Regions from separate parts of the Rhizobium sp. BK377 genome, predicted to be linked through region 2. Evidence: riboswitches for the same ligand, from Rfam matches in the RefSeq annotation. Region 2 holds a riboswitch; each other region holds the start of a gene.

Region 1 (9,781 bases), on a different contig from region 2:
TTTGCGCCATCGATGCCGGCCCCTTTGCGCAGGCGATTGGAGAAGCTCGACTTAGCCCCCTGCCGGGCGAGATCGCGAGACAGACGCTCCAGCGTGCGACCGGGGGCGAGGTCGATTGAAAGCGCTGCCTGACCATGTTCCCGCAGGTCATCACGCAGGACGGCCGAATGCGCATAGATGAGGCTGCCTTCGATGCCGTGTCGGGTGATGACAAACTCGCCGGGAAATGTGCCAGCGCGCGACGTTGCCGTGACGGATTTCAGCGGCTGTCCGGCGAAGTGGTCTTGGAAGAGATCGCTCCAGGCGACATCGAAGCCGCAATTGGCGGGCTGAAATGGGGCGATCGTTATGCCGCGTTCGACAAGCAACGGCACCCAGGCGGCGTCCGAGCCGAGACGCGGATAGCTGGCACCCCCGAGTGCGAACAGTGTCGCATCGCAGGAGATGGTCTTGCCGCCATCAGGCGTTTCGAATGCATGCCCGTCGTCGGTAAAGCCGATCCAGCGATGGCGGGGAAAGAAGCTGACGCCTCGGCCTTCCAGCCGGGCAAGCCAGGCACGCAGAAGGGGCGAAGCCTTCATGATATTGGGGAAGACGCGGCCGGAGGAGCCGACGAAGGTTTCGGTGCCGAGCCCGGCTGCCCAGACGCGGATATCTGCCGGTGTGAAGGCATCGAGAGCCGCGCGCAGCAGGGGACTGGCATCGCCGAAGCGGGTGGCGAAGCGTTCGTAGTCTTCGGAATGGGTGATGTTGAGTCCGGATTTGCCGGCGAGCAGGAACTTGCGGGCAAAGGTCGGCATCGCATCATAGACGGAAACGGCATGGCCGCTTGCCGACAGCACTTCGGCTGCCGAAAGGCCGGAGGGGCCGCCGCCGATGATCGCGATTTTCTTCTGTTTCATTGCGCCTTCTTGGCGCGGGCGGGGAACGAGCGCAAGTGTCAGTGATGCGGGTGAGCGCACTTGCCGTGATCGGCGAGCACCTCGATGACACGGCATTGATCGACGCGGCCATGGCCGCAGCCTTCGACCATCAGTTCCAGTTCGGCCTTCAGGGCGTTCAGGCTGCGGATACGCTGCTCCACTTCAATGAGACGAGCCTTTGCGATGGCATCGGCGGAGGCGCAGGGCTGATGCGGGTCGTCCTGAAGCTGCAAGAGAGTGCGGATCGCCTCGATCTCGAAGCCGAGCTCGCGGGCATGGCGGATGAAGGCGAGGCGATTGAGGTCCGATGGTTCGTAGGAGCGCTGGTTGCCCTCGCTGCGACTTGGAGCGGACAGCAGGCCAATACCTTCATAATAGCGGATCGTCGGCACCTTGACGCCGCTCTGACGAGCGGCTTCACCGATGGTGATCTTTTTCATGATTTTCCTCTTGCACCTCTAGTCGCTAGAGGATGTAGGAAGGATGCCGCCTACAAGCAAGGATCGAAATCATGAACGAAGCAGCACAGGCACGGTACCGGGTTGGCGGTATGGATTGCGCCGCCTGCGCAACGAAAATCGATACGGCCGTCAGGCGCGTGCCCGGCGTCGAAGACGTCTCCGTATCGGTGACGGCGGGTACGATGACGGTGCGCCATGATGGCAGCAGCGATCTAAAGGCGATCGAAAAAAAGGTGATCGGCCTCGGTTATTCGGTTGCTCCGCTCACGGGCAAGGCTCCTGTCCGAGAAAGCAAGACCGATCATGATCATGCGCATCACGACCACGCGCATGATCATAAGCATGATGATCACGACCACGACGGTCATGACCACGATCATGCTGGTCATGATCACGCCGATCATGGGCATTCGCATGGCACCGAGGAGGTCGAGGGGTTGCACGGCCATGATCATGGGCCGATGACCGGTCCCTGGTGGCTGAGCAAGAAGGGCCGATTGACGATCCTTTCGGGACTTGCACTCGTCGTTGCCTATGTCGTGGGCCACCTGGTGCCTTCGATTGCTCCGTATGCTTTCATCATCGCCATGCTGGTGGGGCTGGTACCGATCGCACGCCGCGCGGTCGTGGCCGCACTTTCCGGCACGCCGTTTTCCATCGAAATGCTGATGACGATTGCCGCTGTTGGCGCGGTCATCATCAATGCCGGTGAAGAGGCAGCGACGGTCGTGTTCCTGTTCCTCGTTGGCGAATTGCTGGAAGGGGTTGCCGCCGGCAAGGCGCGCGCCAGCATCCAGTCGCTGACGACGCTGGTGCCGAAGAACGCACTACTCGAGGCGGATGGCGAAGTAAAGGAAGTGCCGGCCGAGACGCTTGCGGTCGGTTCCGTTATTCTTGTGCGGCCGGGAGACCGGATTTCCGCCGACGGCACCATTCTGTTCGGAGAAAGCGCAATCGACGAGGCGCCGGTGACGGGCGAAAGCACGCCGGTGCGCAAGGGCACAGGCGAAACGGTGTTCGCCGGCACGGTGAATGGCGACGCTGCATTGCGCGTCCGTGTCACGGCCGCTGCCGAGGACAATACGATCGCCCGCGTCGTCAAGCTTGTAGAGGAGGCTCAGGAATCGAAGGCACCTACGGAACGCTTCATCGACCGTTTCTCCCGCTACTATACGCCTGGTGTCGTCGTCGTGGCGGCCCTGGTCGCCGTTCTGCCGCCGCTGTTGGGGGGCGGAGCATGGGGCGAATGGATCTACAAGGGACTCGCGATCCTTTTGATCGGCTGCCCCTGCGCGCTGGTCATTTCGACGCCGGCAGCAATAGCTGCCTCGCTCTCGGCGGGTGCGCGCCGCGGTCTGCTGATGAAGGGTGGGGCAGTCCTTGAATCGCTTGGCAAGGTGACGGCCGTTGCCTTCGACAAGACAGGCACGCTGACCGAAGGCAAGCCGCAGGTCACGGATATCATCGCCTATGGGCGCTCGGAGGCAGAGGTGCTTTCGCGTGCTGCCGTTCTCGAACAGGGCTCCAGCCATCCGCTGGCGCTGGCGATCCTCAACCGTGCCAAGGCCGATGCCGTGCCCGTGCCGCCGGCCTTCGAAGTGGAAGCGCTGCCCGGCAAGGGCATGACCGGCAAGGTTGGCGGCGAGACGCTCGATCTCCTGTCACCGCCGGCCGCGCGCGAGCGCGGGGCGCTGAATGTCGAACAGGACGAGCGGGTCGCGGCACTTAATGGTGCGGGCAAGAGCGTCTCGGTATTGCTCGTCAATGGTGTCGCGGCCGGTCTCATCGCCATGCGCGACGAGCCGCGCGACGACGCCACGAGCGGGCTTGCGACGCTGAAGGCGGCAGGCGTGCGCGCCATCATGCTGACCGGCGACAACAAGCGCACTGCAGCAGCCGTTGCCGGTGACCTCGGCATCGACTGGCGCGGCGAGTTGCTGCCGCAGGACAAGCAGCGCATTGTTGGCGAACTGAAGAAGGAAGGATTGTTCGTTGCCAAGGTCGGTGACGGCATCAATGATGCACCGGCACTTGCCGCCGCCGATGTCGGCATCGCCATGGGCGGCGGCACCGACGTTGCGCTGGAAACGGCGGATGCGGCCGTGCTGCATGGGCGTGTCGGCGACGTTGCCCGCATGATCGAGCTCTCGAAGCGGACGATGCGCAACATCATGCAGAACATCACCATTGCTCTCGGGCTGAAGGCGGTGTTCCTCGTCACTACTATTGCCGGCATTACCGGCCTGTGGCCGGCGATCCTTGCCGATACCGGCGCGACCGTATTGGTGACGATGAACGCGCTTCGTCTTCTCCAGATAAAGACGTAAAGTTTGTCATTTTAGCAGCGTGCGGAAGGTGCACGCCCGTGGCATCATGGTTCCCGGGATCTGCCGAAACCGAGGCTGGCCCGAATGCAAAGTCGGCCTGTTGCGCGATACCCCATCGGCGATTCGGGCGTGATTCGGGAATCGAAAATCGCAGAGCCGGCCAAAGGCTGGCTCTCTTCCTTGGGGCCTTCTCCACAGCCTGCTTTCTTTAATCATCTGTTAACCACGTTCTTCACACGAATGCAGTGATTTCAAACATGCCGTAACGCGACGCGCAAACCATCCGTTGACGCAAACTGGGATTCGCGTACTATATCTAGTGTTCAAGGTTCCTTCGATTCGTGAGGGTCGCGGGCTAAGACGGGAATACGGTGCGTTTCGCCATGAAGGCGCGACAAGTCCGCAGCTGCCCCCGCAACTGTAAGCGGCGAGCAACTGTCCGATTTCAGGTCACTGAGGCATGAGGCTTTGGGAAGGCTGGGGGCAGGGTGCTTCGACCCGCGAGCCAGGAGACCTGCCTTGAACTGGTTGTCCACGGGCGGGGTGTCCGGAAGGTCGCGTGCATGAATGCGGATCTATCCGTGCCTGTTACGCTGCCCCGAACTTCCGCATGAGCACTTCGGGGTTGAAGTCATGTCGAGAGCATCAAAACCGCCGCCCGCGCAGATCCCGCAGAGGATAATGCCTGGCGTGTAAAGCGCCGACTTTGTTAGATCATTCTCAAGCGTTGCCCCGGACGCCGCAAGGCGCCCGATCCTAGTTCTGCGTCCGGAATCCATTGACATCACGAGGAACATGATGAGCGTTACCGTTTACAGCAAGCCTGCCTGCGTTCAGTGCACCGCCACCTACCGCGCCCTCGACCGTCTGGGCGTCGACTATCAGATCATCGATATCTCCGAGGATGCCGACGCGCTCGATCGCGTGCGCGGCATGGGCTACATGCAGGTTCCGGTCGTCGTTGCCGGCGAGAACCACTGGGCGGGCTTCCGCCCCGATATGATCAGCGCGCTCTCCTGATCGGAGAAGAGCGGTGGGCCTGATCGTCTATTATTCCAGCCGGTCGGAGAATACCCATCGTTTCGTCGAGAAGCTGGGACTGCGCGCGGCGCGCATTCCCGTAGGCGCTGAAGACATCCACATTCGCGAACCCTTTGTGCTGATCTCGCCCACTTATTGCGGGGACGGCGGAAAAGGAGCCGTGCCCAAACAGGTGATCCGTTTCCTCAACAATGCGGAAAACCGCTCCAACATCCGCGGCGTCATTGCTGCGGGCAACAGCAATTTCGGCGAGACCTACGGGCTTGCCGGCGACGTAATCTCGCAGAAGTGCCAGGTGCCTTACCTCTACCGGTTCGAGCTCCTGGGGACTGCCGAGGATGTCGCCAATGTCAAAGACGGGATGGGACGATTTTGGACACTGGGACAAACCTGACGCGGGATGCGGTCGCCAAGCCGCTGAAGGCCTTGGAAGCGCTCGATTATCACGCGCTGAACGCGATGCTGAACCTCTATGACGATGAGGGCAAGATCCAGCTCGACAAGGACCGCATGGCGGCCAAGCAGTATTTCCTGCAGCATGTGAACCAGAACACGGTGTTCTTCCATAATCTCCGGGAGAAGCTCGATTATCTGGTCACCGAAGGCTATTACGAGCAGGAAGTCCTCGACCAGTATTCGTTCAATTTCGTCCGCGACCTGTTCGACGAAGCCTATGCCAAGAAGTTTCGTTTCCCGACCTTCCTCGGCGCCTTCAAATATTATACCAGCTATACGCTGAAGACCTTCGACGGAAAGCGCTACCTGGAGCGCTACGAAGACCGTATCTGCATGGTGGCGCTGGCGCTGGCCGAAGGCAATGAACAGCTGGCACGCGATCTGATGGAAGAGATCATTGCCGGCCGTTTTCAGCCGGCAACGCCGACCTTCCTCAATGCCGGCAAGAAGCAGCGTGGCGAACTCGTCTCCTGCTTCCTGCTGCGTGTCGAAGACAATATGGAATCGATAGGCCGCTCCATCAATTCGGCGCTGCAGCTGTCCAAGCGTGGCGGTGGCGTTGCGCTTTCCTTGACGAACATCCGCGAGGCCGGTGCGCCGATCAAGCAGATCGAGAACCAGTCTTCCGGCATCATCCCCGTGATGAAGTTGCTGGAAGACTCGTTCTCCTATGCCAACCAGCTCGGCGCGCGGCAGGGGGCGGGTGCCGTCTATCTCAACGCCCATCACCCCGACATCATGCGCTTCCTCGATACGAAGCGCGAAAATGCCGACGAGAAGATCCGCATCAAGACGCTGTCGCTCGGCGTCGTCGTGCCTGATATCACTTTCGAACTCGCCAAGAACAACGAGGATATGTATCTCTTCTCGCCTTATGATGTGGAGCGGGTCTACGGCGTGCCCTTCACCGAGATATCGGTGACGGAAAAGTATCGCGAGATGGTGGCGGATGCCCGCATCACCAAGAAGAAAATTAAGGCACGCGAATTCTTCCAGGTGATCGCCGAGATCCAGTTCGAGAGTGGTTACCCCTACATCATGTTCGAAGACACGGTGAACCGGGCAAATCCGATTGCCGGCCGCATCAGCATGAGCAACCTCTGCTCGGAAATCCTGCAGGTGAGCGAGGCCAGCGAATTCAACGACGATCTTTCCTACAAGCATCTCGGCAAGGATATCTCCTGCAATCTCGGTTCTTTGAACATCGCCATGGCGATGGATTCATCCGATTTCGGCAAGACGATTGAGACCGCGATCCGTGCACTGACCGCCGTTTCCGACATGAGCCATATCTCGTCGGTGCCCTCGATCGAGAAGGGCAATGACGACAGCCACGCGATCGGTCTCGGCCAGATGAACCTGCATGGATACCTCGCCCGCGAGCGCATTCACTACGGTTCTGAAGAGGGCGTCGATTTCACCAATATTTATTTCTACACGGTGACCTACCACGCGCTGCGTGCCTCGAACCGTCTGGCGGTCGAGCGCGGTACGAGCTTCAAGGGCTTTGCAAACTCGAAATATGCCTCTGGCGAGTATTTCGACAAATATACGGAGCAGGAATGGAAACCTGCCACCGAGAAGGTTCAGACGCTCTTTACCGATGCCGGCATTCATATTCCGACGCAGGAAGACTGGCTGGAGCTGAAGAAGGCCGTGATGGCTTCGGGCCTCTATAACCAGAACCTTCAGGCAGTGCCGCCGACGGGCTCGATCTCCTACATCAACCACTCGACCTCCTCGATCCATCCGATCGTCTCTAAGATCGAGATCCGCAAGGAAGGCAAGATCGGCCGCGTCTACTATCCGGCGCCGTTCATGACCAACGACAACCTCGATTATTATGAGGACGCCTACGAGATCGGCGCGGAAAAGATCATCGACACCTATGCGGCTGCCACCCAGCATGTCGACCAGGGCCTGTCGCTGACGCTGTTCTTCCGCGATACGGCAACGACGCGCGACATCAACCGCGCCCAGATCTATGCCTGGAAGAAGGGTATCAAGACCATCTACTACATCCGCCTTCGCCAGATGGCGCTGTCCGGCACCGAGGTGCAGGGCTGCGTGTCTTGTACGCTTTGATTTTGGGCTGCTGGCCGAGAGTTTCGAGCTTGTAACCCCCTCATCCGCCTGCCGGCACCTTCTCCCCGATGGGGAGAAGAGACAAGCCGGGTGCACGGCGCTCCCCTCTGCTCAGCGGGGAGAGGGCAGGGTGAGGGGGCTCCGCATTCCGTTAGAATTTGTGGAAGAAAGACCACCCAATGAACATATCCATCAAGCCGGTCAGCCGCGTGCGCGCCATCAACTGGAACCGTATCGAAGACGACAAGGATCTCGAAGTCTGGAACCGGCTGACCGGCAATTTCTGGCTGCCGGAAAAGGTGCCACTGTCTAACGACATTCCATCGTGGGGAACGCTGACACCGGTCGAGCAGCAGCTGACGATCCGCGTCTTCACAGGGCTGACGCTGCTCGACACGATCCAGAACGGTGTCGGTTCCGTCAAGCTGATGGCAGATGTGGTCACGCCGCATGAGGAGGCGGTGCTATCCAACATCTCCTTCATGGAGGCAGTGCATGCGCGCTCCTATTCGTCGATTTTCTCGACGCTCTGCCTGACGCCCGATGTCGACGATGCTTATCGCTGGTCCGAGGAGAACGAGTTCCTGCAGCGTAAAGCGGCCCTGATCATGGGACACTACGCTTCCGGCGATGCGCTGAAGAAGAAGGTTGCCAGCGTCTTCCTCGAAAGCTTTCTCTTCTATTCCGGCTTCTATCTGCCGATGTACTGGTCGAGCCGCGCAAAGCTGACCAACACGGCCGACATGATCCGCCTCATCATCCGCGACGAGGCCGTGCATGGCTATTACATTGGCTACAAGTTCCAGCGCGGACTTGAAAAGCTCTCCGAAGAGCGCCGCCAGGAGATCAAGGACTTTGCCTTTGACCTGCTGCTCGAGCTCTACGACAACGAAGCGAAATATACTGAAGCGCTCTACGATGGCGTCGGGCTGACCGAGGACGTCAAGAAGTTCCTGCATTACAATGCCAATAAGGCGCTGATGAACCTTGGCTATGAGGCGCTGTTCCCGGCCGAAGCCTGCAAGGTGAATCCGGCGATCCTGTCTGCGCTTTCGCCGAATGCCGACGAGAACCACGACTTCTTCTCGGGTTCCGGCTCCTCCTATGTCATCGGCAAGGCGGTGGCGACCGAAGACGAAGACTGGGATTTCTGAGGTTTAACTTTACGAAGCCTCTTATCATTCGGCCCGCTATCGCCCACATTCAGCGCGATGTATTCGTTGAATGTGGCGTAGCGGGAGTTTTTTTATGAGGCCCTCTTTCGAAGCGACTGATCCGGCAAGCGAAGCTGCCGAAGGCGTCTGGCCAATCCGCAGGCGCCGAATTCTCGACTGGCTGATCAACGAGACCCGCAGCGAGCGTTTCATCGACAATATCCTGGTAGAGATGTGCAAGCGGCTGCTGGCAGTCGGCGTGCCGGTGACGCGGTCCAGCCTGCATTTCCGCACCAACCATCCGCAATGGATCGGCGCCCGTATCCTATGGGTGGAAGGCATGGAAGAGGCAAAGATCAACACCTTTGCCTACGGGGTGGAAACCACGCCGCAATTCCTCAACAGCCCGGTCAACGAGATCCACAGCGGCACCAACGAGGTGCGGAAGAACCTTGAGGATTTATGGGAGGGCGACGACTATCCCTTCTACCAGGAATTGCGAGACGACGGCTATACGGAATATGTTGCCTGGCCGATCGATCATACGTTCGACAAGCGCCACGTCGTTACCTTCTCCACCAATAGGCCAGGCGGTTTTACCGGCGAACACGTGGATTTCCTGCGCGATCTGCTGCCGGCTCTCACTCTCGTCAGCGAGATCAGGCTCAAGAACATCATGGCGCGCACGCTGCTGCAGACCTATGTCGGGCCGCATGCGAGCGAACAGATTCTCTCCGGCGTCATCACCCGTGGCAGCGGCACGACCGTCGGCGCGGCGATTATGATCTGCGATCTGCGCGATTTCACGGCGATCTCCGATCTCTGGCCGCGCGACGACGTCATCCAGCTGCTCAATGACTATTTCGATGCCATGTCCGATCCGATCGAACGGCACGGCGGTGAAATCCTGAAATTCATGGGCGATGGATTGCTTGCCATCTTCCCGCTGTCGAAGCCTTCGGCCTGCGAGGATCTCTTGACGGCGATCCGTGAAGGGCAGGAGGCGATGGCGAAACTAAATGAGCAACATCAGCGTTTGGGACGTGATCCGCTGCGCTATGGTGTCGGCGTCCACGTCGGTGACGTCATGTACGGCAACATCGGTTCGCGTCGACGGCTGGATTTCACGGTCATCGGCCCGGCAGTCAACGTCGCCTCGCGGCTTGAAACCTTGACTAAGGAGGTCAAGCGGCCGGTACTTTTGTCTCGCGCTTTCGTTGAGATGGCGACCTGCACGGAAGAGATGGACAATCTCGGCACTTTTCCTCTGCGCGGGCTTGGGGAGCCGGTCGAAGTCTTCGCTTTCCGCGAAAAGCCGACAGCCGGTCGTGACG
Region 2 (9,781 bases):
GGCCGACAGGCTTCTTCGACTGCGCCGCCGCAATCTCCGACAGCGGCACCGGCGCCTTCTCGACGATCCAGCCGGCCTTCGGCAGAATGTCCTCCGTCACCTTCTGCGATTTCGGCACGGCATCCCAGAGCTGCACCGGATAGCCGAGATCGTGGCTCGTGAGCCACGCATTGACATTGGCGCCCCAATAGCCCGACCAGGGCATGCCGGTCATCGCCATGAAGAAGATCAGGATGCCGGCAAAGGCACCGGTCACCGCATGCAGATCGCGCCAGAAGACCCGCCGCGAAGGCGTCCCGCGCACGGTCACCACCCCACCCGTCTGCCGCCGCGGCCACCAGAGATAGATGCCGGTTACGGCCAGCACCATGGCAAAGCCGCCCGTGATCTCGATCAGCTTGTTGGGCAAGCCGCCGAACAGCGCAAGGCTGTGGATGCGCTTGACGACATAGTTGAACTCCTCGGTGGAGCCGACCGTATCGAGTACCTTGCCGTCATAGGGATTGACGAAGACCAGCGTCTGGCCGGCATCCGACGACACGGTCACGATCGCTGACCGGTCGAGCCCGGCCGGGTCCTTGTAGGAACTCGCAACCGCATCAGGAACGGCCGCCGCCGCGATATCGGCAATCTTCTGCGGCGACAGCGCCTCGCCCGAGGGCACGACGATGTAACGATAGGCAAAGACCGTATCGTTGATCTCGTCCTTGAAGAGATAAAGCGAACCGGTAACGGCGAGATTGAGCAGAAAGGGAATGGTGAGCAGGCCGGCAAAGAAGTGCCAGCGCCAGATGGCGCGATAGAGCGAAACGCCCGGTACGGCGTTCTCTGCCGCCTCAGTGGCAGTGGTGATAGACATGGAAGTGATCCGAATCCTCGGCCGGCGGCTTCAATGCGGCCCGGCCACGATTGCAAGACGCATCACGGCCTTGGCCGCAATGCGGGTTCAGGCAAGGATCGGATTGGCAGGCGGGGCACGCGGCCCGGTATTCGGCGGGAAAAGCTGGCGATGGAAAGCCTCGACGCGGCGCGGCAATTCCACCGCAACCGTAAAGCCGATGCGCGCACCGGTGACATCGGCAGGCTGCGGCAGCACGACGGCGGCACCGATACGGCAAGCCTCGCACGGGTTGAGATGCGCGATCTTGCCATGCTCCTTGCCACTATCGTCGACAACGGTAACGCAGAGCGTCGGCAGCGTGCCATCGGGCAGCACATATTGGGCAAGGGCCGCAGGGCCCGGAGCATCTTCGGCGACGGCCGGAACCTGATGCGCGAAGCCGACGAAGACGAACGCGATGGCGCACAGAATGCGCACCAGCCATTGCTCGATTCTATCAAGACGACGTTGCATGTCCCCGGCCTCAAGGCCCCTGCCTCAGCATCGAATCCGTGATAGCGGCATCCACGGGAAAGCTCAAGAGCTCGTTCTGATGCCGTTCGGCGGCGTATCACCCAGCGCTCCATTGGCAATCAGCGGGCGCTCTTGCGAATCTCATAAGTCTGCGCTTATGTGTCGTCATGATGGAACACGATATTTTTCGCGCTCTCGCCGACCCGACCCGCCGCACGATCTTCGAGAAGCTGGCGAATGGCAGCATGAATGCCAGCGCCCTGCGCCAGGGAATGGATATCAGCCAGCCGGCCATGTCGCAGCATCTCGCGGTGCTGCGTTCGGCGCGGCTGGTGCGCGAACAGAGAGAGGGCCGTTTCGTGAATTACGAGGTCGATCCGGATGGGCTGACCCTCATCGCAGAATGGCTGGCGAAATACCGCGCCTACTGGCCGGCTCGTATCGACGCTCTCAAGCTATTGCTGAAGGATATGGACCAATGAACGAAGTGAAGGCCCAAGCGCAGGTCGAGCAACAGCAAACCCGTTTCGAACAGAGATACGAGCTGGATGCGCCGCCGGAAAAGGTCTGGCGTGCGATCAGCATCGCCGAATTTCGCGAGAGATGGCTGCCGAAGGAAGCGCTTGCCGATCCGCAGTCGCTCTCCGAGACACCGGGCAAGGAGGTTCGCTACAGATTGCGCGACGACAGCCCGCCCTACCTGGAAAGCATCGTCACCTTCGCGATCGCCGCGAATGCATCGGGCGGAACCAGCCTGCGGATCATCCATGAGCTCACCAGCGCGACATCAGCGCGTCTCCCGAGATCAGTCGCCAACAGCAATAGCCCGACCCTGATGCTCGCCGCCTGACGCGGCAAGCCTTACCCGCCACAGTCCCAAACGATTGGAGTTCGCCGATGCGCGAAGCGATGCAACTCGTCCCTATGGTCGTCGAACAATCCTCGAGAGGGGAACGATCCTTCGACATCTATTCCCGTCTCCTGCGCGAGCGGATCATCTTTCTGAACGGCGAGATCAACGATACGGTCTCCGCCCTCGTCTGCGCTCAGCTTCTGTTCCTCGAAGCCGAAAATCCCAAGAAGCCGATCAATCTCTACATCAACTCGCCGGGCGGCGTCGTCACCAGCGGTTTTGCCATGTACGACACGATGCGCTTCATCCGTGCGCCGGTGCACACGCTCTGCATGGGAACGGCCCGCTCGATGGGCTCTTTCCTGCTGATGGCGGGCCAGCCGGGAGAGCGGTACGCCCTTCCGAATGCCAGCATCCTCATCCACCAGCCCCTCGGCGGCTTCCAGGGCCAGGCGTCCGACATGCTGATCCATGCCGAGGAAATCCGGAAGACGAAGCAGCTCATGACACGGCTCTATGCCGAACATTGCGGCCGTACCTATGACGAATTCGAGCAGGCCATGGATCGCGATCGCTTCATGACGGCGCAGGAAGCGGTCGAATGGGGCCTCATCGACCGCATCCTGCAGGATCGTGAAGAACTGGAGGAGGCGGAGGCGCAATAGTCGCCGGCAGCATCTGTCGTCTCCTCGGACGAAACGGTTCACATGCGATGCGAGAGCTCATCCTGATGCCGTTCGTAGGCGTGCTTTGCCGCAGCCAGCGCCTCATCGACATTGTGCGACCGCCCGGCCAGTGGCGCATCCCCCAGTGTGCCGTCGCCGATCAGCAGGCGCCACCCCCAGGGTTTTGCCGTCGACAGGCTCTCGCCGTCGCTGGCGACGGTTCCGATATATCGGCCTTCGACGGTCAGATGAAAAACATTCGGCTCGCCCGACGGCACAAGCGCGAAATTCGCGGCTTCCTGATGTCCTATCATGGCACTGCTCCAACTGATGATGATCAGCGATCCGAACCGCCTCGCCGCGCCATTATTCTCGAAAACACGTTACCGTGCGGCGACGAGCGCGCCGATTGTGATGACGGCAGCCACGAGTACGATAAGGCCGATATAGATCGAAAGATATTTGACCTGGTATTTCGTTGCCGGCGTCATGGCGCAGCCTCCAGGGGCGTCCCGTCCTCATCGGGGTCGGGTGCCGGCTCGTCACCGCCTTGCTTGTCGGGCATCGGCTCCTTGACGGGCGGAGCGGGTTTCCCCGGCGACGGAACGGGGGCCGACGGATGAGGTTCGGGCGCCAGTATCCTGATCGCTGTAACAGGACTTGTCATGGTCTCGTCCTCCGGCTCGCATGTAGGCTTGCATGATGAGCCCAACGAGGCCGGGCCTGCAATGTTCCCGAGGCGAAGCTTTTCCCACCTTCGGGAAACTTGGCATCGTCATCAGGTTCGGAAACCATTTCGAAAAGAGAAGGCCAGGCAGCACGCATCTTGCGGGTCTCCTCACCCCTGCCCTAGATATGTGAGCAGCAGCCAGCAGTCCTTATCCATTCCTGAAAGCAGATCAGAGATGAAACGCCACGATTTCGATGATCTCGCCGCCTTCGTCATCGTCGCCGAAGAGCGCAGCTTCACCAAAGCCGCTGCCCGACTTGGCATGTCCTCCTCAGGCCTCAGCCACATGATGCGGCAGCTGGAGGAACGGCTCGGCATGCGCCTCCTCGCCCGCACCACCCGCAGTGTCGCCACCACGGAGGCCGGCGAACGCCTGCTTCTCACCCTCCAGCCCGCCTTCGCCGAAATCAGCCGCGGCCTGCAGGAGCTCGGCCATTTCAGGGAGAAACCCTCCGGCACAGTGCGCATCACAGCAGGCAAACATGCCGCCGCCGCGCTCGTCATGCCAATCCTGCCGCAGTTCCACCGCACCTACCCGGATATCCGCGTGGAACTCATCGTCGGCGACCGTTTCGAGGATATCGTCGCGTCTCGCTTCGATGCCGGCATCCGCTTCGGCGAGCGCGTCGACAGGGACATGATCGGGCTCCGCATCGGGCCGGATATCCGCGCGGCCGTCGTCGGCTCGCCCGATTATTTCGCCCGCCATCCCGCACCGAAAACCCCGCGCGATCTCGCCGACCACGACTGTATCACCTACTATATGGCTTCGCTGGCGGGGCCTTATGCCTGGGAGTTCGAGGAGGATGGCCGCGATATCGAGGTGAAGGTGTCAGGCAGCTTCATGGTCAATGATTCCGACATGATGATCGAGGCCGCCCTTTCAGGCTCCGGCCTCGTCTATGTCTTCGAGGATTTCGCCGAGCAGCACATCGCAAGCGGCCGGCTGGTCCGCGTGCTGGAGGAATACTGCAAGCCCTTCTCCGGCTATTCCCTCTATTATCCGAGCCGGCGACAGATGCCGCCGGCCCTTTCGGTGTTCATCGAGGCACTGCGCGCCATCCCGAAAAGACCGGCCACTCAAGCCGCCTGAGCCGCCGGCATCATCGCCATGTCAATGACGAAACGGTAGCGCACGTCGCCGCGCTCCAGCCGCTCGAACGCCTTGGCAATATCGCCCATGGCGATCATCTCGCATTCCGGCAGAATGTTCTTGCGGCCGCAGAAATCCAGCATTTCCTGCGTCTGCCTGATGCCGCCGCTCGGCGTGCCGGCAATGCGCCGGCGGCCGCGGAGGATCAGCAGGTTATTGAACTTCGGCGTATCGACCAGCGAGCCCGCGATGACGAGCGTGCCGTCAGCATCGAGCAGGTTGAGATAGGGGCTGAGGTCGTGCTCGTAAGGCACCGTATCGATGATCACGTCAAAGGCGAATGCGGCAGCCTCGATCTCGGCGACATCGGTCGATAGCAGCACCTTGTCGGCGCCGAGCGCGTACGCCGTGCCGACCTTGCCTTCCGAGCGCGTCAGCACCGTCACATGCGCCCCGAGTGCGGAGGCGAATTTCACAGCCAGATGTCCAAGGCCGCCAAGTCCGATCACACCCACCCGGCTGCCGGGGCCGACATTCCAGGTGCGCAGCGGCGAATATGTGGTGATGCCGGCGCAGAGCAGTGGTCCGACGCGCGACAGATCGAGCCCGTCGGGCACCCGCAGCACGAATTCCTCACGCACGACGATATGATCGGAATAGCCGCCATAGGTGGTCTCGCCGGTTACCCGGTCCTGGCCGTTATAGGTAACAGTGGCGCGCTTGTAGCACATCTGCTCTTCATTACGCCGGCACTGGGCGCATTCCCTGCAGCTGTCGACGATCGTACCGACGGCAACGTTGTCACCCACCTTGAAGCGCGAAATATTGCTGCCGACGGCAGACACGCGCCCGACGATCTCATGACCCGGCACGAGGGGATAGTTGGAAAATCCCCAGTCGTTGCGGGCCATGTGGAGGTCCGTGTGGCAGACGCCGCAATAGAGGATATCGATCGCAACATCTTCGGGACGTAGTTCCCGGCGATCGAAGGAGAATGGTTGCAACGGCGTATTCGCGTCGGTTGCGGCAAATCCTGATGTTCTCAATGGCTTATCCCCTCGAAAGGCTGCTGAAAGCTGATGGCAGCGAAAGCTGCGCAAAGGGGGATATAGCGTCAGGGGATTATCCGAATTAGACGAGGCCGGCGGGATAGGCTTGTGAACTGGGCTCAGTAATCGCTTCTGAGTCCTGCATCGCTATCCCGTCGCCATGAGCAGCCAGCCAGACATCAAACAAGGCTGGCGCCCCAATTTCTCAAAAATCCGACAGCCGGGGCTGGACAAGGCAAATGTAACTTTATAACAACGACTATGTAATGTTATTACATTAAGGAGAGATTTCATGTATCGGGGCCTTTTCGCCATCTCTGCAGTCGCCACCGCGCTCACATCCGCCGTCCTGCCATCGTCGTCCCGCGCTGAAGAGGAACAGCAGGAGAGCTGGCGGCTTTTCGTGGCTGATCACAGCCTGCCGGTCGTGCGCGCCATCGATCTTGCGAGCGGCAGACAGATCGGCCGCTTCGATCTCAAGGGTTATGCCGCCCTGTCGCTGAGCGAGACGGGGCGCACGGTCTTTGCTGTCCAGGGCGAAGAGAATGTCGTTCACGCCATCGAGACCGGCATTGCCCTTTCCGATCATGGAGAGCATCGCGATATCGAGGTGACGCCGCCGAAGCTGGTCGATGCGACCATAAAGGGTGAGAAGCCGGGCCATGTGGTCACACATGGCGATGACGTGGCGATCTTCTATGATCGCACCGACCGCTTCGATCTCTTGAAGGAAGGCAGCCTGCTGCAGGCAAAGCCGGAGCCGAAACCTTTTAATACCATCGCCGCCCATCACGGCGTCGCGGTGCCGATGGGCAATCATCTGCTGGTCTCAGTGCCGAACATGCAGGCCCCGGTCAAGGAGGGCGAGTTGCCGCCGCGCCTTGGCCTGCGGGTGCTCGATCGTGGTGGCCGGCAGATCGGCGATGTCGCGCCCTGCACCGGCCTGCATGGCGAGGCGACCTCTGCCCGCCTCGTCGCCTTCGGTTGCGAGGAAGGCGTACTCATCGCCCGTCCCGGCGGCGCGGAAGGACCCAAACTCGAGATGCTCGCCTACGGCGCATCGCTGACGCAAGGCAAGGTTTCCACCTTGCTCGGCGGCCGCTCCATGCAGTTTTTCCTCGGCAATTACGGGGAGGATAAGGTGGTCCTGATCGATCCTGATAATACGGATGCACCTTATCGCATCATCGACCTTCCAACGCGGCGCGTCGATTTTATGCTCGATCCGGCAAAGTTCCAGAATGCCTATATCCTCACCGAAGATGGCAGGCTGCATCTGCTCGATACGGTAAAGGGCGAGATCGTCAAATCGGAAACCGTCACGGAACCCTACAGCAAGGACGGCCATTGGCGCGATCCGCGTCCTCGGCTGGCCGCGGCCGGCGATGATATCGCCATTACCGATCCTCGCCGCAGCCTGATCCGCCTTGTCAGTAGCAAAACGCTGAAGCAAACGCGCGCGATCCCCGTCGAGGGTCAGCCCTTCGGGCTTGTCGCCGCCGGCGGCTCGGGCGCGAGCCACTAAGCGGCCTCGGACCCGACACACTTCGCATTCCGGCGCTTGACGTCGCCCATCGCGGCGTCATAGACCGGGACGACGGTTCCCCGAAGAGAACTCCGAGGGGAATAATAGGGAACACGGTGAGGACGACCCAAGAGGGACCGAGACCGTGGCTGCCCCCGCAACTGTAAGCGGATTGTCGATCTCGGGGTCGATCGCGACAGCGATCATGCCCTCGGCCTACGGGCCGTGCCACTGCGATTTCGCGGGAAGGCAGATGACCGGCACATATTCGCGAGCCAGGAGACCTGCCGTCGACACGATCCAATCAAGCCGGGCGGGGATGCCCGGACAAGGAGCAGACATGATTGACGCCACCCCTCTCCACCTGCCGCCATCCATCCGTCTCGATTGGAAGATCCGCCGCTAGCTTCTCGCTCGCCGGCTTCGTTCGCGCATTCGCGCCGGCATCCGCCAGCCCTTTTCCTTTGATCGAGAGTTTCCATGCGACAGCTTCTGAAGAGCTTTTCCCTCGCGCTCGCGCTGGCCGGATTTGCTGCGCCCGCACTTGCCGCCACTCGGTATCCCCTCACCCTCGCCAATTGCGGCCGACAGGTCACCTTCGAAAAGGCGCCGGCCAGGATCGTCTCGATCGGCCAGGGCATGACCGAAGTGCTCTTCTCGCTCGGCCTTGCCGACAAGATCGCCGGCACCGCCGTCTGGGTCGGCCCGGTCCTTCCGCAATATGCCGATGTCAACAGCAGGATCAGACGGCTAGCCGATAACGATCCGAGCTTCGAATCCGTCGTCGGCGCAGAGCCCGATCTTGTGGCTGCCGAATTCGAATGGCATGTCGGCGCACAAGGCTCCGTCGGCAAGCCCGAGCAGTTCGCCGATCTCGGCATCAACACCTATATCGCGCCTGCCGATTGCGTCGCCAAGATCAACGCCGATGGCGGCGACGGCGTGCGCAAGGAGCTGTTCACCATGGACCTGATCTATCAGGAGATCGCCGAACTCTCCGAGATCTTCGACGTGAAGGACCGTGGAGACGCACTGATCGCCGACTTGAAGAAGCGCGAGGCCGCGGCCGTTGCCTCCGTTTCAGGCGCTGCGGCCAAGAACCTGCCGGTCGTCTTCTGGTTCTCCAGCAAGGAGGTCAAGGGCGATGCCTTCATCGCCGGCAAGAACAGCGCGCCGGCCTATATCCTGAAGACGCTCGGCGCCAAGAACGTCGTCAGCACGGAAGAGGAATGGCCCCTCGTCGGCTGGGAAACGATTGCGCAGGCCAATCCCGCCGTCATCGTCATCGCCACCATGGACCGCCGCCGCTATGCCGCCGACGACCCGAAGGTGAAGGTCGATTTCCTGGAAAACGATCCGGTCACGAAAGAGCTCGATGCCGTCAGGAACGGGCGCTTCGTCATGATGGACGCCCAGTCGATGAACCCGACGATCCGCACGATCGACGGCATCGAAGTGCTGGCAAAGGGCATCAAGTCCTTCGGTCTGACGCAGTGAGCCAGGCTGCCTCGCCACAGAGACGATGGTGGGCGCTGGCAACTCTCGCCATTGCCGCCTTCCTCCTGCTCGGTATCATGATCAGTCTCGCCGTTTCGATCGGCGAGATATCGATCCCGCTCGCCACCACGGCGAAGGCGGTTTCCAACCGCCTTTTCAGCACGGCATTCGAGCTCAGCCGCATTCATCAGGGCATCGTCTGGGATTACCGCCTCAGCCGCGCGCTGGTGGCGGCGAGCGCCGGTGCGTCGCTGGCGCTCTGCGGCACGGTGCTGCAGGCGCTGCTGCGCAATCCGCTTGCCGAACCCTATGTGCTCGGCATTTCGGCCGGCGCGTCGACGGGGGCCGTCTGCGTGATGATATTAGGCCTCGGTTATGGCATACTCGGCCTGTCGGGCGGCGCCTTCATCGGCGCGGTCGCCGCCTTCCTGCTGGTTGGCGTGCTGGCCGCCGGTGCCGGCGGCACCAGCGAGCGCATCATTCTCTGCGGCGTGGCGGGCTCGCAGCTTTTCAATGCGCTGACCTCCTATATCGTCACCACCTCGGCCAATGCCGAACAGGCCCGCGGCGTGCTCTTCTGGCTCTTGGGGTCGCTCAGCGGCGTGCGCTGGCCGGATGTCTATCTCTCCGTGCCGGTTGCCATGATCGGCTTCATCCTCTGCGTGGCGCATGTACGCGCCCTCGATGCCTTCGCCTTCGGCACGGACGCCGCAGCCGCGCTCGGCGTCCCCGTGCGCCGCGTGCAATTCACCCTGCTCGGCGTCACGGCGGCGATGACCGCCAGCGTGGTCAGCATGGTCGGCTCCATCGGCTTCGTCGGCCTCGTCATTCCCCATGCCGCCCGCTTCCTCGTCGGGCCGGCGCATGGCCGTCTGCTGCCGGCGACCGCGCTTGGCGGCGCGCTCTTCATGGTCGGCGCCGATATCATCTCGCGCATCATCATTCCGCAGCAGATCCTGCCGATCGGCGTCGTCACCGCGCTCTTCGGCGCACCGGCCTTCGCCATCATCCTCTA
Region 3 (9,781 bases), on a different contig from region 2:
CGCGGCGTCATTCCGGAAGCGGCCCGCACCATCGTGCGCACCAACGCGACCGTCATCGGTGCGCTGGCACTCAAGCGCGGCGAGGCCGACGCACTGATCTGCGGTCTTGAAGGCCGTTACGAGAAGCACTTGCGCGATGTGCGCCAGATCATCGGCAAGCGCCCGAACGTGCGCGATTTCTCGGCACTCAGCCTGTTGATCTCGCAACGCGGCGCGACCTTCTTCACCGACACTTACGTCACCTTCAACCCAACGGCTGAGGAAATCGCCGAGGCGACGGTTCTGGCAGCTGAGGAAATCAAGCGTTTCGGCATCACCCCGCGCGCGGCCCTCGTCTCGCATTCGAACTTCGGCTCGCGCGAATCCGAAAGCGCCACCAAGATGCGCAATGCGCTGCAGCTGGTGCGCGAAGCGGCTCCCGATCTCGAAGTCGACGGCGAAATGCACGGCGAAAGCGCGATCTCCGATGAGCTGCGCCGCCGTGTCATGCCACACACCACGCTGCATGACGAAGCCAACCTGCTGGTCTTCCCGAACCTCGATGCCGCCAATATCACGCTCGGCGTCGTCAAGTCGATGACCGACGGCCTGCATGTCGGCCCGATCCTGCTCGGCACCGCGATGCCCGCCCATATCCTGGCGCCGTCCGTGACCTCGCGCGGCGTCGTCAACATGGCAGCGCTTGCTGTCGTCGAGGCATCGCAGCCGGCGTAACCGTCTGCGAAACGAGACCGTTGGCTCTGGAATATCAGCGGCGCCGTATTGCTCGGCGTCTCTGATCCGACAGCTCATCCGCCCGTTCGTTGCCTTCGATGCCGGAATGGCCCTTGCACCAGGCAATATATATCAGGGGATTCTTGGACAGCTCGCCATCAACGGCTTTCCAGAGTTCCGCATCTGATATCGCCCGGTTTCTGGCCTTGCCGTTCGGGTTGCTCTTCCTCCAGCCATTGTTCTTCCAGATAGGTCGCCAGCGGTTGCAGCCTTCGACGGCGTAGACGGAATCGGACCAGATGACTGCTGCTACGCCCGGTGCCGTGCGGCTGATCCAGATTGCAGCCTCGATCACGGCAGTCAGTTCCATCGCATTATTGGCGGTGTCCTCCAGGCTGCCGAAGCCGGACGCGATTTCCACACCGTCGCGGTAGGCGACGAAGGCCCACCCGCCCTGCCCGGATCGCGGCTCGAAACAGCCATCCACGAAAACGTGAAGGCCGCGGGTTTCCGGGATATCCGGTGTCCTTCCGGAGAAGTGGGTGCGGTCTGAAATTTTTGTCATATCATCTATTTAGCTATCAACGATCTCCCGCGCGATTGCGGGTGAGGCGGAGGCGGAACATCTGTCTTGCTAGATAAGATCGCAAAAATGCGCTAGGAATTACTCTGAGCTTATTAAGGGAAATAGGTTAGGACAAAGCGCGGTGGATGAAGCCGCAATCGACCGACAGATACTTTTCTCATTCCGGGACGACGTCGTGAAGCGCCGAAACCTGTCTCTCCTCCTTTTTCTGGCTTTCGCGGTCCCGGCGGAGGCGCAGACCAATGCGATCTGCGAGGATCTGCGTGGCCGCCTTGCCGACCTGCCGCAATCGATCGGCAGCAATGGAGCGGAGATGCGCCAGTACGCAGGCGCGCTTGCCGAGCAGAATCTCGAACTGCGCAAGGTGCGCGGCGATCTGCGCCGCTATGGTTGCACGTCGGGCAGCGTGATCGTCGTCGGCGGCGAGAACGCCGGATTCTGCGAGGAGCTCGCGCAGTCCGAAGCGAAGATGGTAGACAATGTCCGCTACCTGCAGGATCGCCGCAACGCGTTGCGCCAGGGTGGTGCCGATCCGGCCCGCGAGGAGCTGATGGCCGCGCTCGAAGACAATGGCTGCAACAGCGACAGCTTCAGTGAACCTGTGCAGGGTGACGCCTATGCGCCGGCTCCTTCGATCGATGAGCAAGCTATGCGTGGCGACACGTTCATCCCGCTCGGCGGCGGTGAACGCTACGGCCTGCCGCGGGCAGAAATGCTCTCGCCGGTCAGCACGATCTGTGTGCGCACCTGCGACGGCGGATTCTTCCCGATCAGCAACAATGCCACCTCGGTTGATTTCGGCCGCGATGCCGCAACCTGTGCCAAGATGTGCCCTGGCGTGGAGACGGAACTCTTTTATCGCGACATTTCCAGCACCGAAGCCGCAAACATGATTTCGACGGCGACGGGCGCCCCCTATGGCGCAATGAAGAACGCCTTCGCCTACAAGACCCGCGCGCCCGGCGAAAAATCCGCCTGCTCCTGCAATCTCAGCGCCTATTACGAGGAAATGCGCAAGAGCCAGACGGCCTCTGCGCCGGTGCCCGAGCCGAAGGGTTCGATCACCACGATCCGCACCGAAGCCCCGAAAGCCGCAAGTGCCCCGCAGGCGCAGGTGCCGGATCGTCCCTATGATCCGGCCGGCAACAAGGTGCGCCAGGTCGGCCCGCAATTCCTGGCGGGTGATCAGGGCAAGATCGATCTCGCCAATCCGGCAACATCAGGCCCTCAGCCGCAGCAGCAATAATGGCTCAGGTCTTTATCTGGCCCCAGCCGTCATGGAAGATGAGTTCGTCCAGCGGCATCCGATGCCGCCAGCCTTTGACCGCCAGTTCCGGCTCGTCATAGAGCCGGTCGACGAACCCCGCGCAGAGCCAGGCAACCACCTCGATATGGTCGGGAATGCCAAGGATCTCCTTCAGATCGCCTTCGCGAAATATGCTGACCCAGCCGATGCCGACGCCTTCGGCCCGTGCCGCGAGCCACAGGTTTTGGACGGCGCAGACGGTGGAATAGCTGTCCATGCGCGGATTATGCGTGCGGCCCAGCACCACGCTGCCGCTGCGCGAGGGGTCGCAGGTCACGCAGATGCCAAGCGGCGCTTCGACGATCCCTTCGAGTTTCAGCGACCGGTATTTTTCCTGCCGCTCGCGCGTAAACATTTGCGCGGCTTCCTCATTGGCCTTGGCGAAGGCGTCGCGCACACGCGCCCTCACCTCGCCACTCTTCACCAGAATGAAATTCCACGGCTGCATGAAACCGACCGAAGGCGCGTGATGGGCCGCTGTCAGCAATCGCATGACGAGGTCGTCCGGCAAGGAATCGGGCAGGAACTGGCTGCGCACATCGCGCCGCGTCATGATCGCGTGATAAACGGCCTCGCGTTCGGCCGCAGAAAAGCTGGATGCCGTGCAAACGGCATCATCAATGGGTCGCATCGTCAAATCCCCAACAACGCAACCGCCCGCCGTCCGCGCGGGTTGGGTCTATCTCGTCAGGCCGGTCTTCTGACTTGGCGTCTTTCGCCTGACCGCAGCCTTCCCGGCCTCGCGGCCAGTGGCGTGATGAGCGGCAAGCGTCGGCCTTACAGCGTTGGGCACGTTCCGGCTTTGCACCGGATTCCCGATTCTCCCGCTTGTAACGGCGGGCACCTGACCGGCGATCTATGGCGTGGAAACGGCGTGGCGGCAAGCGGCACGCGACGCCTATTCGAGATACCGGCTCCCGAAGCGCCCGTATGGGGTTCAATTCAGCGGTGGGCACCGGTATCCCATTCTACTTTATAATTTATTCACACATGAAATACACACTGCATCTGCGCGTTCTGGGTTGCAGTGAGGACATGGGCATGAGCGTTCATGATGCGGCCGCCAGCGTCGATGCCCGTATTGATACGCCGGTCGAGAACGTGTCCGACTGAGCCGCATTTCGAGGCCCCCGCGGGATGTTCCAATTTTTGAAGACGATGCCTCTGACAGCGAAGCTGGCGGCGATTATCGTTGCCGTCAATCTCTGCGGCATATCAGCCTTTGCGACGTACACCTGGTTATATGAAACCCGAGCATTGATCGATGGCGCCAAGGCCAACTGGTCCAAGGACGCGGAGCAGTTTGCATCTCTGGCCGCAGGCGGCGTGAAGTGGGGCAAGGCGAATGCCGTTCGAGATGCCTATTCTCTCTACCGCGACGATCCCTCGCTCGACCTTGTTCAATTCTCAGCATTCAATGCGGAACTCACCGCCGTCGATAGGTGGACACGCGACGGCGTCAATGGTCTGCCTGCATCGGCAGATCTTGCAAAGCGCCTGAGCGCGAAGCCGGAAAAAACGACGATTGACGACAGCGAAATATCCGCCGGCGTCGTGACGATCACAGCACCGCTACCACTCGATAAGTCGGGCAAGGCCACCGGCTACGTCGTCACGAACTGGTCCGTCGAGAAGATCGCGTCCGAAGTCAGGCAGAAGGTCTTCATTTCGGTGCTGACGCAGTCCCTGATCACCGCTATTGCCATTGTCGCATTTCTTCTCGCCATGCGCAGTCTCGTTGGCCGGCCGATCAGGATTCTCAGCGAGCGAATCAGCGCCTTGCAGAAAGGCGATCTCGCCTCTCCCGTCACCTATCGGGAAAACGGCGATGAAATCGGCTTTCTGGCCCGCGCATTGGAAGTTTTCCGTAACGAGGCGATTGCAAAGGTCGAAAGAGAGCAAGCCGCTGCCGAGCAGAGTGCTTCGCTTGATTCCGAACGGGCTCGCAACGCATTGTTGACGGAAGAAGCCAGCAAAACGCAGCGACTTGTCATGACCGCTCTTGCCAATGCGCTGGAAAAGCTCGCCGCGGGCGATTTCTCGATAAATCTCGCCGATCTCGGCCCCGAATTCGATAAACTGCGGCAGGATTTCAACAATATGGTCCAGGCAGTCGCTGCCGCGCTGACGGAGATCAAGACCGCCTCCGTGGCTGTTGAAAGCGGATCGAGCGAACTGGCCTCTTCAGCGGATCAGCTCGCCAAGCGGACCGAGCAACAGGCAGCAGCGCTGGAACAGACCGCCGCCGCTCTGGATGAGGTAACGACGACGGTCAGAACGTCGTCGCAGCGGGCCGAAACTGCCGGAAAACAGGTCGAGGAAACGAAGCGGAGCGCTCATGTCTCGGCGACCGTGGTACGTGATGCCATCGGAGCCATGGACCGGATTCAGACCTCGTCGAGCCAGATCGGCCGCATTATCGGCGTCATCGACGAGATCGCGTTCCAGACCAATCTGCTGGCGCTGAATGCCGGCGTCGAGGCGGCGCGCGCCGGCGAAGCCGGCAAGGGTTTTGCGGTCGTCGCGCAGGAAGTGCGTGAGCTCGCACAGCGCTCGGCAAACGCGGCAAAGGAAATCAAGAACCTGATCACCGTGTCTGGCCAGGAAGTTGCAGCAGGCGTCGGGCTGGTGAACGAGACCGGGGATGCTCTCCTGAAAATCGAGGAGCAGATCAACCGCATCAGCGACAGCATCGCTTCCATCGTTCAGTCCTACCGCGAACAGGCGACGGGCCTGCAGGAAATCAATGGTGCGATCAACCAGATGGACCAGGCCACGCAACAGAATGCGGCAATGGTCGAGGAAACGAACGCCGCCTGCCAGGAATTGCTCACCCAGGGACGCCTTCTGCAGGACTCGGCCGGCAGGTTCACTGTCAGCGCGGCTGCCGCCAGCCTGTATGCACCCGTTCAGCCGGTCCCTCGTCAACCTCGCCCGGAGCCGAGAGTTTCCGGGAAACGGCATGTAGGAAGTGCCGCGGTTGCCGCTTCTCCCGGTGCCTGGGAGGAATTCTGACCCCATCGTCGTTCGATACGCTCATCCCATCAGCCAATAACCAGGAAGGAACAGTTATGAAGAAAGTCGTGACCGCATATCTTATGGCCTGCGCCGCATTTGCCGTCCCCATGGGCGTATCCATGGCGCAGGATGCCAAGCTTGCGCCGATCGCCGACTATGTGACGAGCGACGTAAAGCCTTGGCTTAATGACCCCGCAGTCATCGAAGCCATCAAGGCGCAAAATGCCGCGAACGCGAGCTTGGGGGCAGCCGACATCGACGCCCTCGACAAGAAGTGGCGTGCCGAGGTCGATGGCTCCGACCACACGATGATTGACGGCGTGCTTGGCAATGCATTGTCCAAATTCCTCCAGGAAAAGAAGGCTGCATCCGATGGCAAGATCGCAGAGATCTTCGTCATGGACGCGAAGGGACTGAATGTCGGCCAAAGCGACGCTACCTCCGACTACTGGCAGGGCGACGAGGCCAAGTTCCAGAAATCCTTCGGCGCCGGGAAAGATGCCGTTTTCGTCGATGAGATCGAAAAGGACGAATCCACGCAGGCGCTGCAGTCGCAGGCAAGCGTCACCATCTCCGACGACAAGGGAACGCCGATCGGCGCCATCACCGTCGGCGTAAACGTCGACGCGCTTTAATTTCCTGCGTCTGCAAATTCATATCGCCCGGACGCAAGCGGTTCGGGCGATATGCGTAACAGGACCTCAAACACACCTGCTCAACAGCAGCAAATTCTGCGTGACAATTCGCATTGGCATAGTTAGATAGGCGCCATGTCGATTTCGTCCGTTTACGCACCGCGATTTTATTCGTACCGCTGCTTCCAGCGGATGCGGGTCTGTGCGTAACCGAAACTAACGCGACGACAACCCGAACAGCCGCTAGTCTACCTGGCGGCTTTTTTGTTCCGCACGGTATGACCAAACAGGAGAGCATACCGTGACTGACACCATTGATGATCTGCGCATCGTCGAGATCACCCCGCTGACCAAGCCTGCCGATATTATCAAGGAAATCCCACGCACCGCCGCGGTTACGCAGACCGTGACCAGCACGCGCGACACGATCCACAATATCCTGACCGGTCAGGATGACCGCCAGCTGGTCATCATCGGCCCCTGCTCCATCCATGATCCGGCGGCCGCCCGCGAATATGCGTCCCGTCTCGTCGAGCAGCGACGACGCCTCTCCGGCGATCTCGAAATCGTCATGCGCGTCTATTTCGAGAAGCCCCGCACCACCGTCGGCTGGAAGGGGTTGATGAACGACCCGCATCTCGACGGCACCTACCGCATCGAGGAAGGTCTGCGCATCGCGCGCCGCCTGCTGCTCGACATCAACGCCATGGGCCTGCCGGCCGGCTGCGAATTCCTCGATACGATCACGCCGCAATACATCGCCGATCTCGTCAGCTACGGCGCCATCGGCGCGCGCACGACCGAAAGCCAGATCCACCGTCAGCTCGCCTCGGGTCTCTCCTGCCCGATCGGCTTCAAGAACGGCACGGATGGCGGCGCGCGTGTCGCGCTCGACGCGATCATGGCCGCTTCCCAGCCGCACCATTTCCCCGCTGTCACCAAGGAAGGTCAGGCAGCGATCGCCTCCACCCGCGGCAACGAGGACTGCCACATCATCCTGCGCGGCGGCAAGCGCCCGAACTACGAGGCTGCCGACGTTCAGGCTGTCATCGCAGAAGCAGTCAAACTCGGCGTCGACCCGCGCATCCTCATCGATGCCAGCCACGCCAACAGCAGCAAGGATCCGATGAACCAGCCGAAGGTCGTCCGCGACGTCGCCGGCCAGATCGTCGCCGGCAACCACCACATCAAGGGCATGATGATCGAGAGCAACCTCGTCGCCGGCCGCCAGGATCTCGTCCCCGGCAAACCGCTGGTCTACGGCCAGTCGATCACCGATGGCTGCATCGGCTGGGATATGTCGGTCGAAGTGCTCGAGGATTTGGCGAAAGCCGTCCGCGACCGCCGCAAGGCTGCTGTAGCTGCCTAGTCGTTGCATCAATCGCGGCGGGCAAACCCCGCCGCCAATTCACAAAACGGCTTGTGGAGTCGGCGATGGCGATGCAATCGTAACGCCTTATGATTGAATATTTTAAGGACAGAAAACTTGATTGCCGCTCCTGCTCGCTTGCTTTTTGCCTGCTGTATAGCGTCAGCTTTAGGATTCAATGCCTCGCTCGCCAATGCTGACGCAGTTGATAGCCCAAGTGTTTTTAAGCTAGGTAGTTCGCTAGATGAGGTCCGTCGTATCTCAAGCGAGCGGGGTTGGAAGGTGAGAGTGCTTTCACCTGCCTTTCCCGGTCAATGGTATGTTGATGGCGCAGAGGTTGGGCTTGTCGTTTGCAATAACAACCAAATCGCCGCGGTGACGAAAACACGAGATGGAGGCGTTGATGAGTTCGCCTCGATCGTGTTCTATTCTTTCACATCCAAGTATGGTCGACCGGAAACGACCGTAGTGGCATTTCAGTCGGGACCGACCACAGTTTCAAGTATCGATTCAAAATTCCCCCCTTCCGGGGGTGAGTCTGTTTCCGTGCAACTACAAAGCATCGGAGGGCACTCAAGAGTTACTGTGCACCGCGCTTCTGAAACATTGTGTCCGGCGGAAACAGCTCCCGCTAATCAGTGACTGCCCACCTCCCCATCATCAAATGGTGCTGCGCCGCCCTCAAGCCTTCACTGGAAAATACCGCACATAGGCGAATTCGTCGCCTTCGGGCGACCAGTTCGGCACGTTGATCGTGCCCTGCCCGCCGAAGAGTTCGAACAGTTCCGTCAGGTTACCGCCATCCATGTCCATCATGCGCAGGCGAACATTGAGATCCCGCGGATGATCGAAGACATCAGGGTCGTAGGAGAGGATCAGCACCTTGTCGTTGTTGGGTGACGGATGGGCGAACCAGTTGCCGTAATTGTCCGATGTCACCTGCTCAAGACCGGTGCCGTCGGGATGGATACGCCAGATCTGCATCAGCCCGGTACGGCTCGAATTGAAATAGATCCACTGCCCGTCCGCTGACCAGTCCGGCCCGTCATTGCGGCCCTCGCCATGCGTCAGCCGCTTCTCCTCGCCGCCATCGACCGAGATCGTATAGATGTCGAAGACGTCGTTGCGGATGCCGCAATAGGCAAGCTCGCGCCCGTCAGGCGACCACCCATGCCAGTAGGACGGCAGGTTCTTGGTGATCAGTCGCGGCTTGCCGCCCTCGATCGGCAGGATGTAGATCGCCGACTTGCCGAACTCGGTCTTGTCGGAAATGACGATCTCCTCGCCATCGGGCGAAATGCCGTGGTCGTTGTTACAGCGGACCGCAAAGCCGGTATCGACCCGCTCGACAAGATCGCTGCCGTCGAGCCGCAGGCGATAGAGCAACCCGTCGCCATTGATCAGCAGATAGGCTCCGTCGCGGGAAAAGTTTGGCGCCTCCACCAGTGCCTCCGTCTGCCAAACAACGCGGCTTTCGCCTCTCCTGACGTTGTAGATTTCGACAGAACTGCGCATCTCGCTCTCCCGGATGAGTTTCTAGCGATCCCGGAATCGGTTGGTGATCGGGTAGCGCCGGTCGCGGCCGAAATTCTTCTTGGTGATCTTCACGCCCGGTGCCGACTGACGGCGCTTGTATTCGGCGAGATAGAGCAGATGCTCTATACGATGCACCGTCTCGACATCATGGCCGCGCGCCACGATCTCCTCGACCGCCATTTCCCGTTCGACCAGGCATTCGAGAATGTCGTCGAGGACAGGATAGGGCGGCAGCGAATCCTGGTCCTTCTGGTCGGGACGAAGCTCGGCCGAAGGTGCCTTGTCGATGATATTCTGGGGAATGACCACGCCCGAGGGGCCGAGCGCATCCGGCGGCACATTCTCGTTGCGCCAGCGGGCGAGCGCATAGACCTGCATTTTGTAGAGGTCCTTGATCGGGTTGAAGCCGCCATTCATGTCGCCGTAGAGCGTCGCGTAGCCGACCGACATTTCCGACTTGTTGCCGGTCGTGACGACCATCGAGCCGAACTTGTTGGAGATCGCCATGAGGATCGTGCCGCGCGCGCGGCTCTGCAGGTTTTCTTCGGTAATGCCGCTGTTCGTTCCCTCGAAGAGGTTCGACAGCGCCGAGGAAAAGCCGGTCACCGGCCCTTCGA

The links. A riboswitch is a leader RNA that binds a small molecule or an ion and turns the genes downstream of it on or off. The one in region 2 is predicted to bind cobalamin.
Region 1: linked by a shared signal. The riboswitch ahead of nrdH (glutaredoxin-like protein NrdH) and the one ahead of FHT92_RS10815 (ABC transporter substrate-binding protein) in region 2 are both predicted to bind cobalamin.
Region 3: linked by a shared signal. The riboswitch ahead of bluB (5,6-dimethylbenzimidazole synthase) and the one ahead of FHT92_RS10815 (ABC transporter substrate-binding protein) in region 2 are both predicted to bind cobalamin.

Annotation. Positions count from the first base shown of each region.
Region 1 is NZ_JACIAC010000006.1:22,234-32,014, forward strand. It holds gene FHT92_RS21925 (TIGR03862 family flavoprotein) at 1-902, opposite strand, end outside; gene FHT92_RS21930 (helix-turn-helix domain-containing protein) at 941-1,363, opposite strand; gene FHT92_RS21935 (heavy metal translocating P-type ATPase) at 1,435-3,711, shown strand; cobalamin riboswitch at 4,021-4,248, shown strand; gene nrdH (glutaredoxin-like protein NrdH) at 4,510-4,731, shown strand; gene nrdI (class Ib ribonucleoside-diphosphate reductase assembly flavoprotein NrdI) at 4,745-5,146, shown strand; gene nrdE (class 1b ribonucleoside-diphosphate reductase subunit alpha) at 5,125-7,293, shown strand; gene nrdF (class 1b ribonucleoside-diphosphate reductase subunit beta) at 7,473-8,447, shown strand; gene FHT92_RS21960 (adenylate/guanylate cyclase domain-containing protein) at 8,542-9,781, shown strand, end outside.
Region 2 is NZ_JACIAC010000002.1:420,054-429,834, forward strand. It holds gene FHT92_RS10765 (PepSY-associated TM helix domain-containing protein) at 1-859, opposite strand, end outside; gene FHT92_RS10770 (hypothetical protein) at 947-1,354, opposite strand; gene FHT92_RS10775 (ArsR/SmtB family transcription factor) at 1,522-1,836, shown strand; gene FHT92_RS10780 (SRPBCC domain-containing protein) at 1,833-2,204, shown strand; gene FHT92_RS10785 (ATP-dependent Clp protease proteolytic subunit) at 2,252-2,872, shown strand; gene FHT92_RS10790 (hypothetical protein) at 2,911-3,186, opposite strand; gene FHT92_RS10795 (hypothetical protein) at 3,360-3,539, opposite strand; gene FHT92_RS10800 (LysR family transcriptional regulator) at 3,778-4,695, shown strand; gene FHT92_RS10805 (NAD(P)-dependent alcohol dehydrogenase) at 4,683-5,741, opposite strand; gene FHT92_RS10810 (metallochaperone AztD) at 6,037-7,269, shown strand; cobalamin riboswitch at 7,326-7,576, shown strand; gene FHT92_RS10815 (ABC transporter substrate-binding protein) at 7,750-8,766, shown strand; gene FHT92_RS10820 (iron ABC transporter permease) at 8,763-9,781, shown strand, end outside.
Region 3 is NZ_JACIAC010000008.1:82,570-92,350, reverse strand. It holds gene FHT92_RS25795 (NADP-dependent malic enzyme) at 1-714, shown strand, start outside; gene FHT92_RS25790 (ribonuclease H) at 749-1,279, opposite strand; gene FHT92_RS25785 (DUF2865 domain-containing protein) at 1,476-2,546, shown strand; gene bluB (5,6-dimethylbenzimidazole synthase) at 2,551-3,237, opposite strand; cobalamin riboswitch at 3,279-3,469, opposite strand; gene FHT92_RS29700 (hypothetical protein) at 3,597-3,719, shown strand; gene FHT92_RS25770 (methyl-accepting chemotaxis protein) at 3,744-5,621, shown strand; gene FHT92_RS25765 (hypothetical protein) at 5,678-6,259, shown strand; gene FHT92_RS25760 (3-deoxy-7-phosphoheptulonate synthase) at 6,561-7,628, shown strand; gene FHT92_RS25755 (TolB family protein) at 8,310-9,143, opposite strand; gene FHT92_RS25750 (NAD+ synthase) at 9,165-9,781, opposite strand, start outside.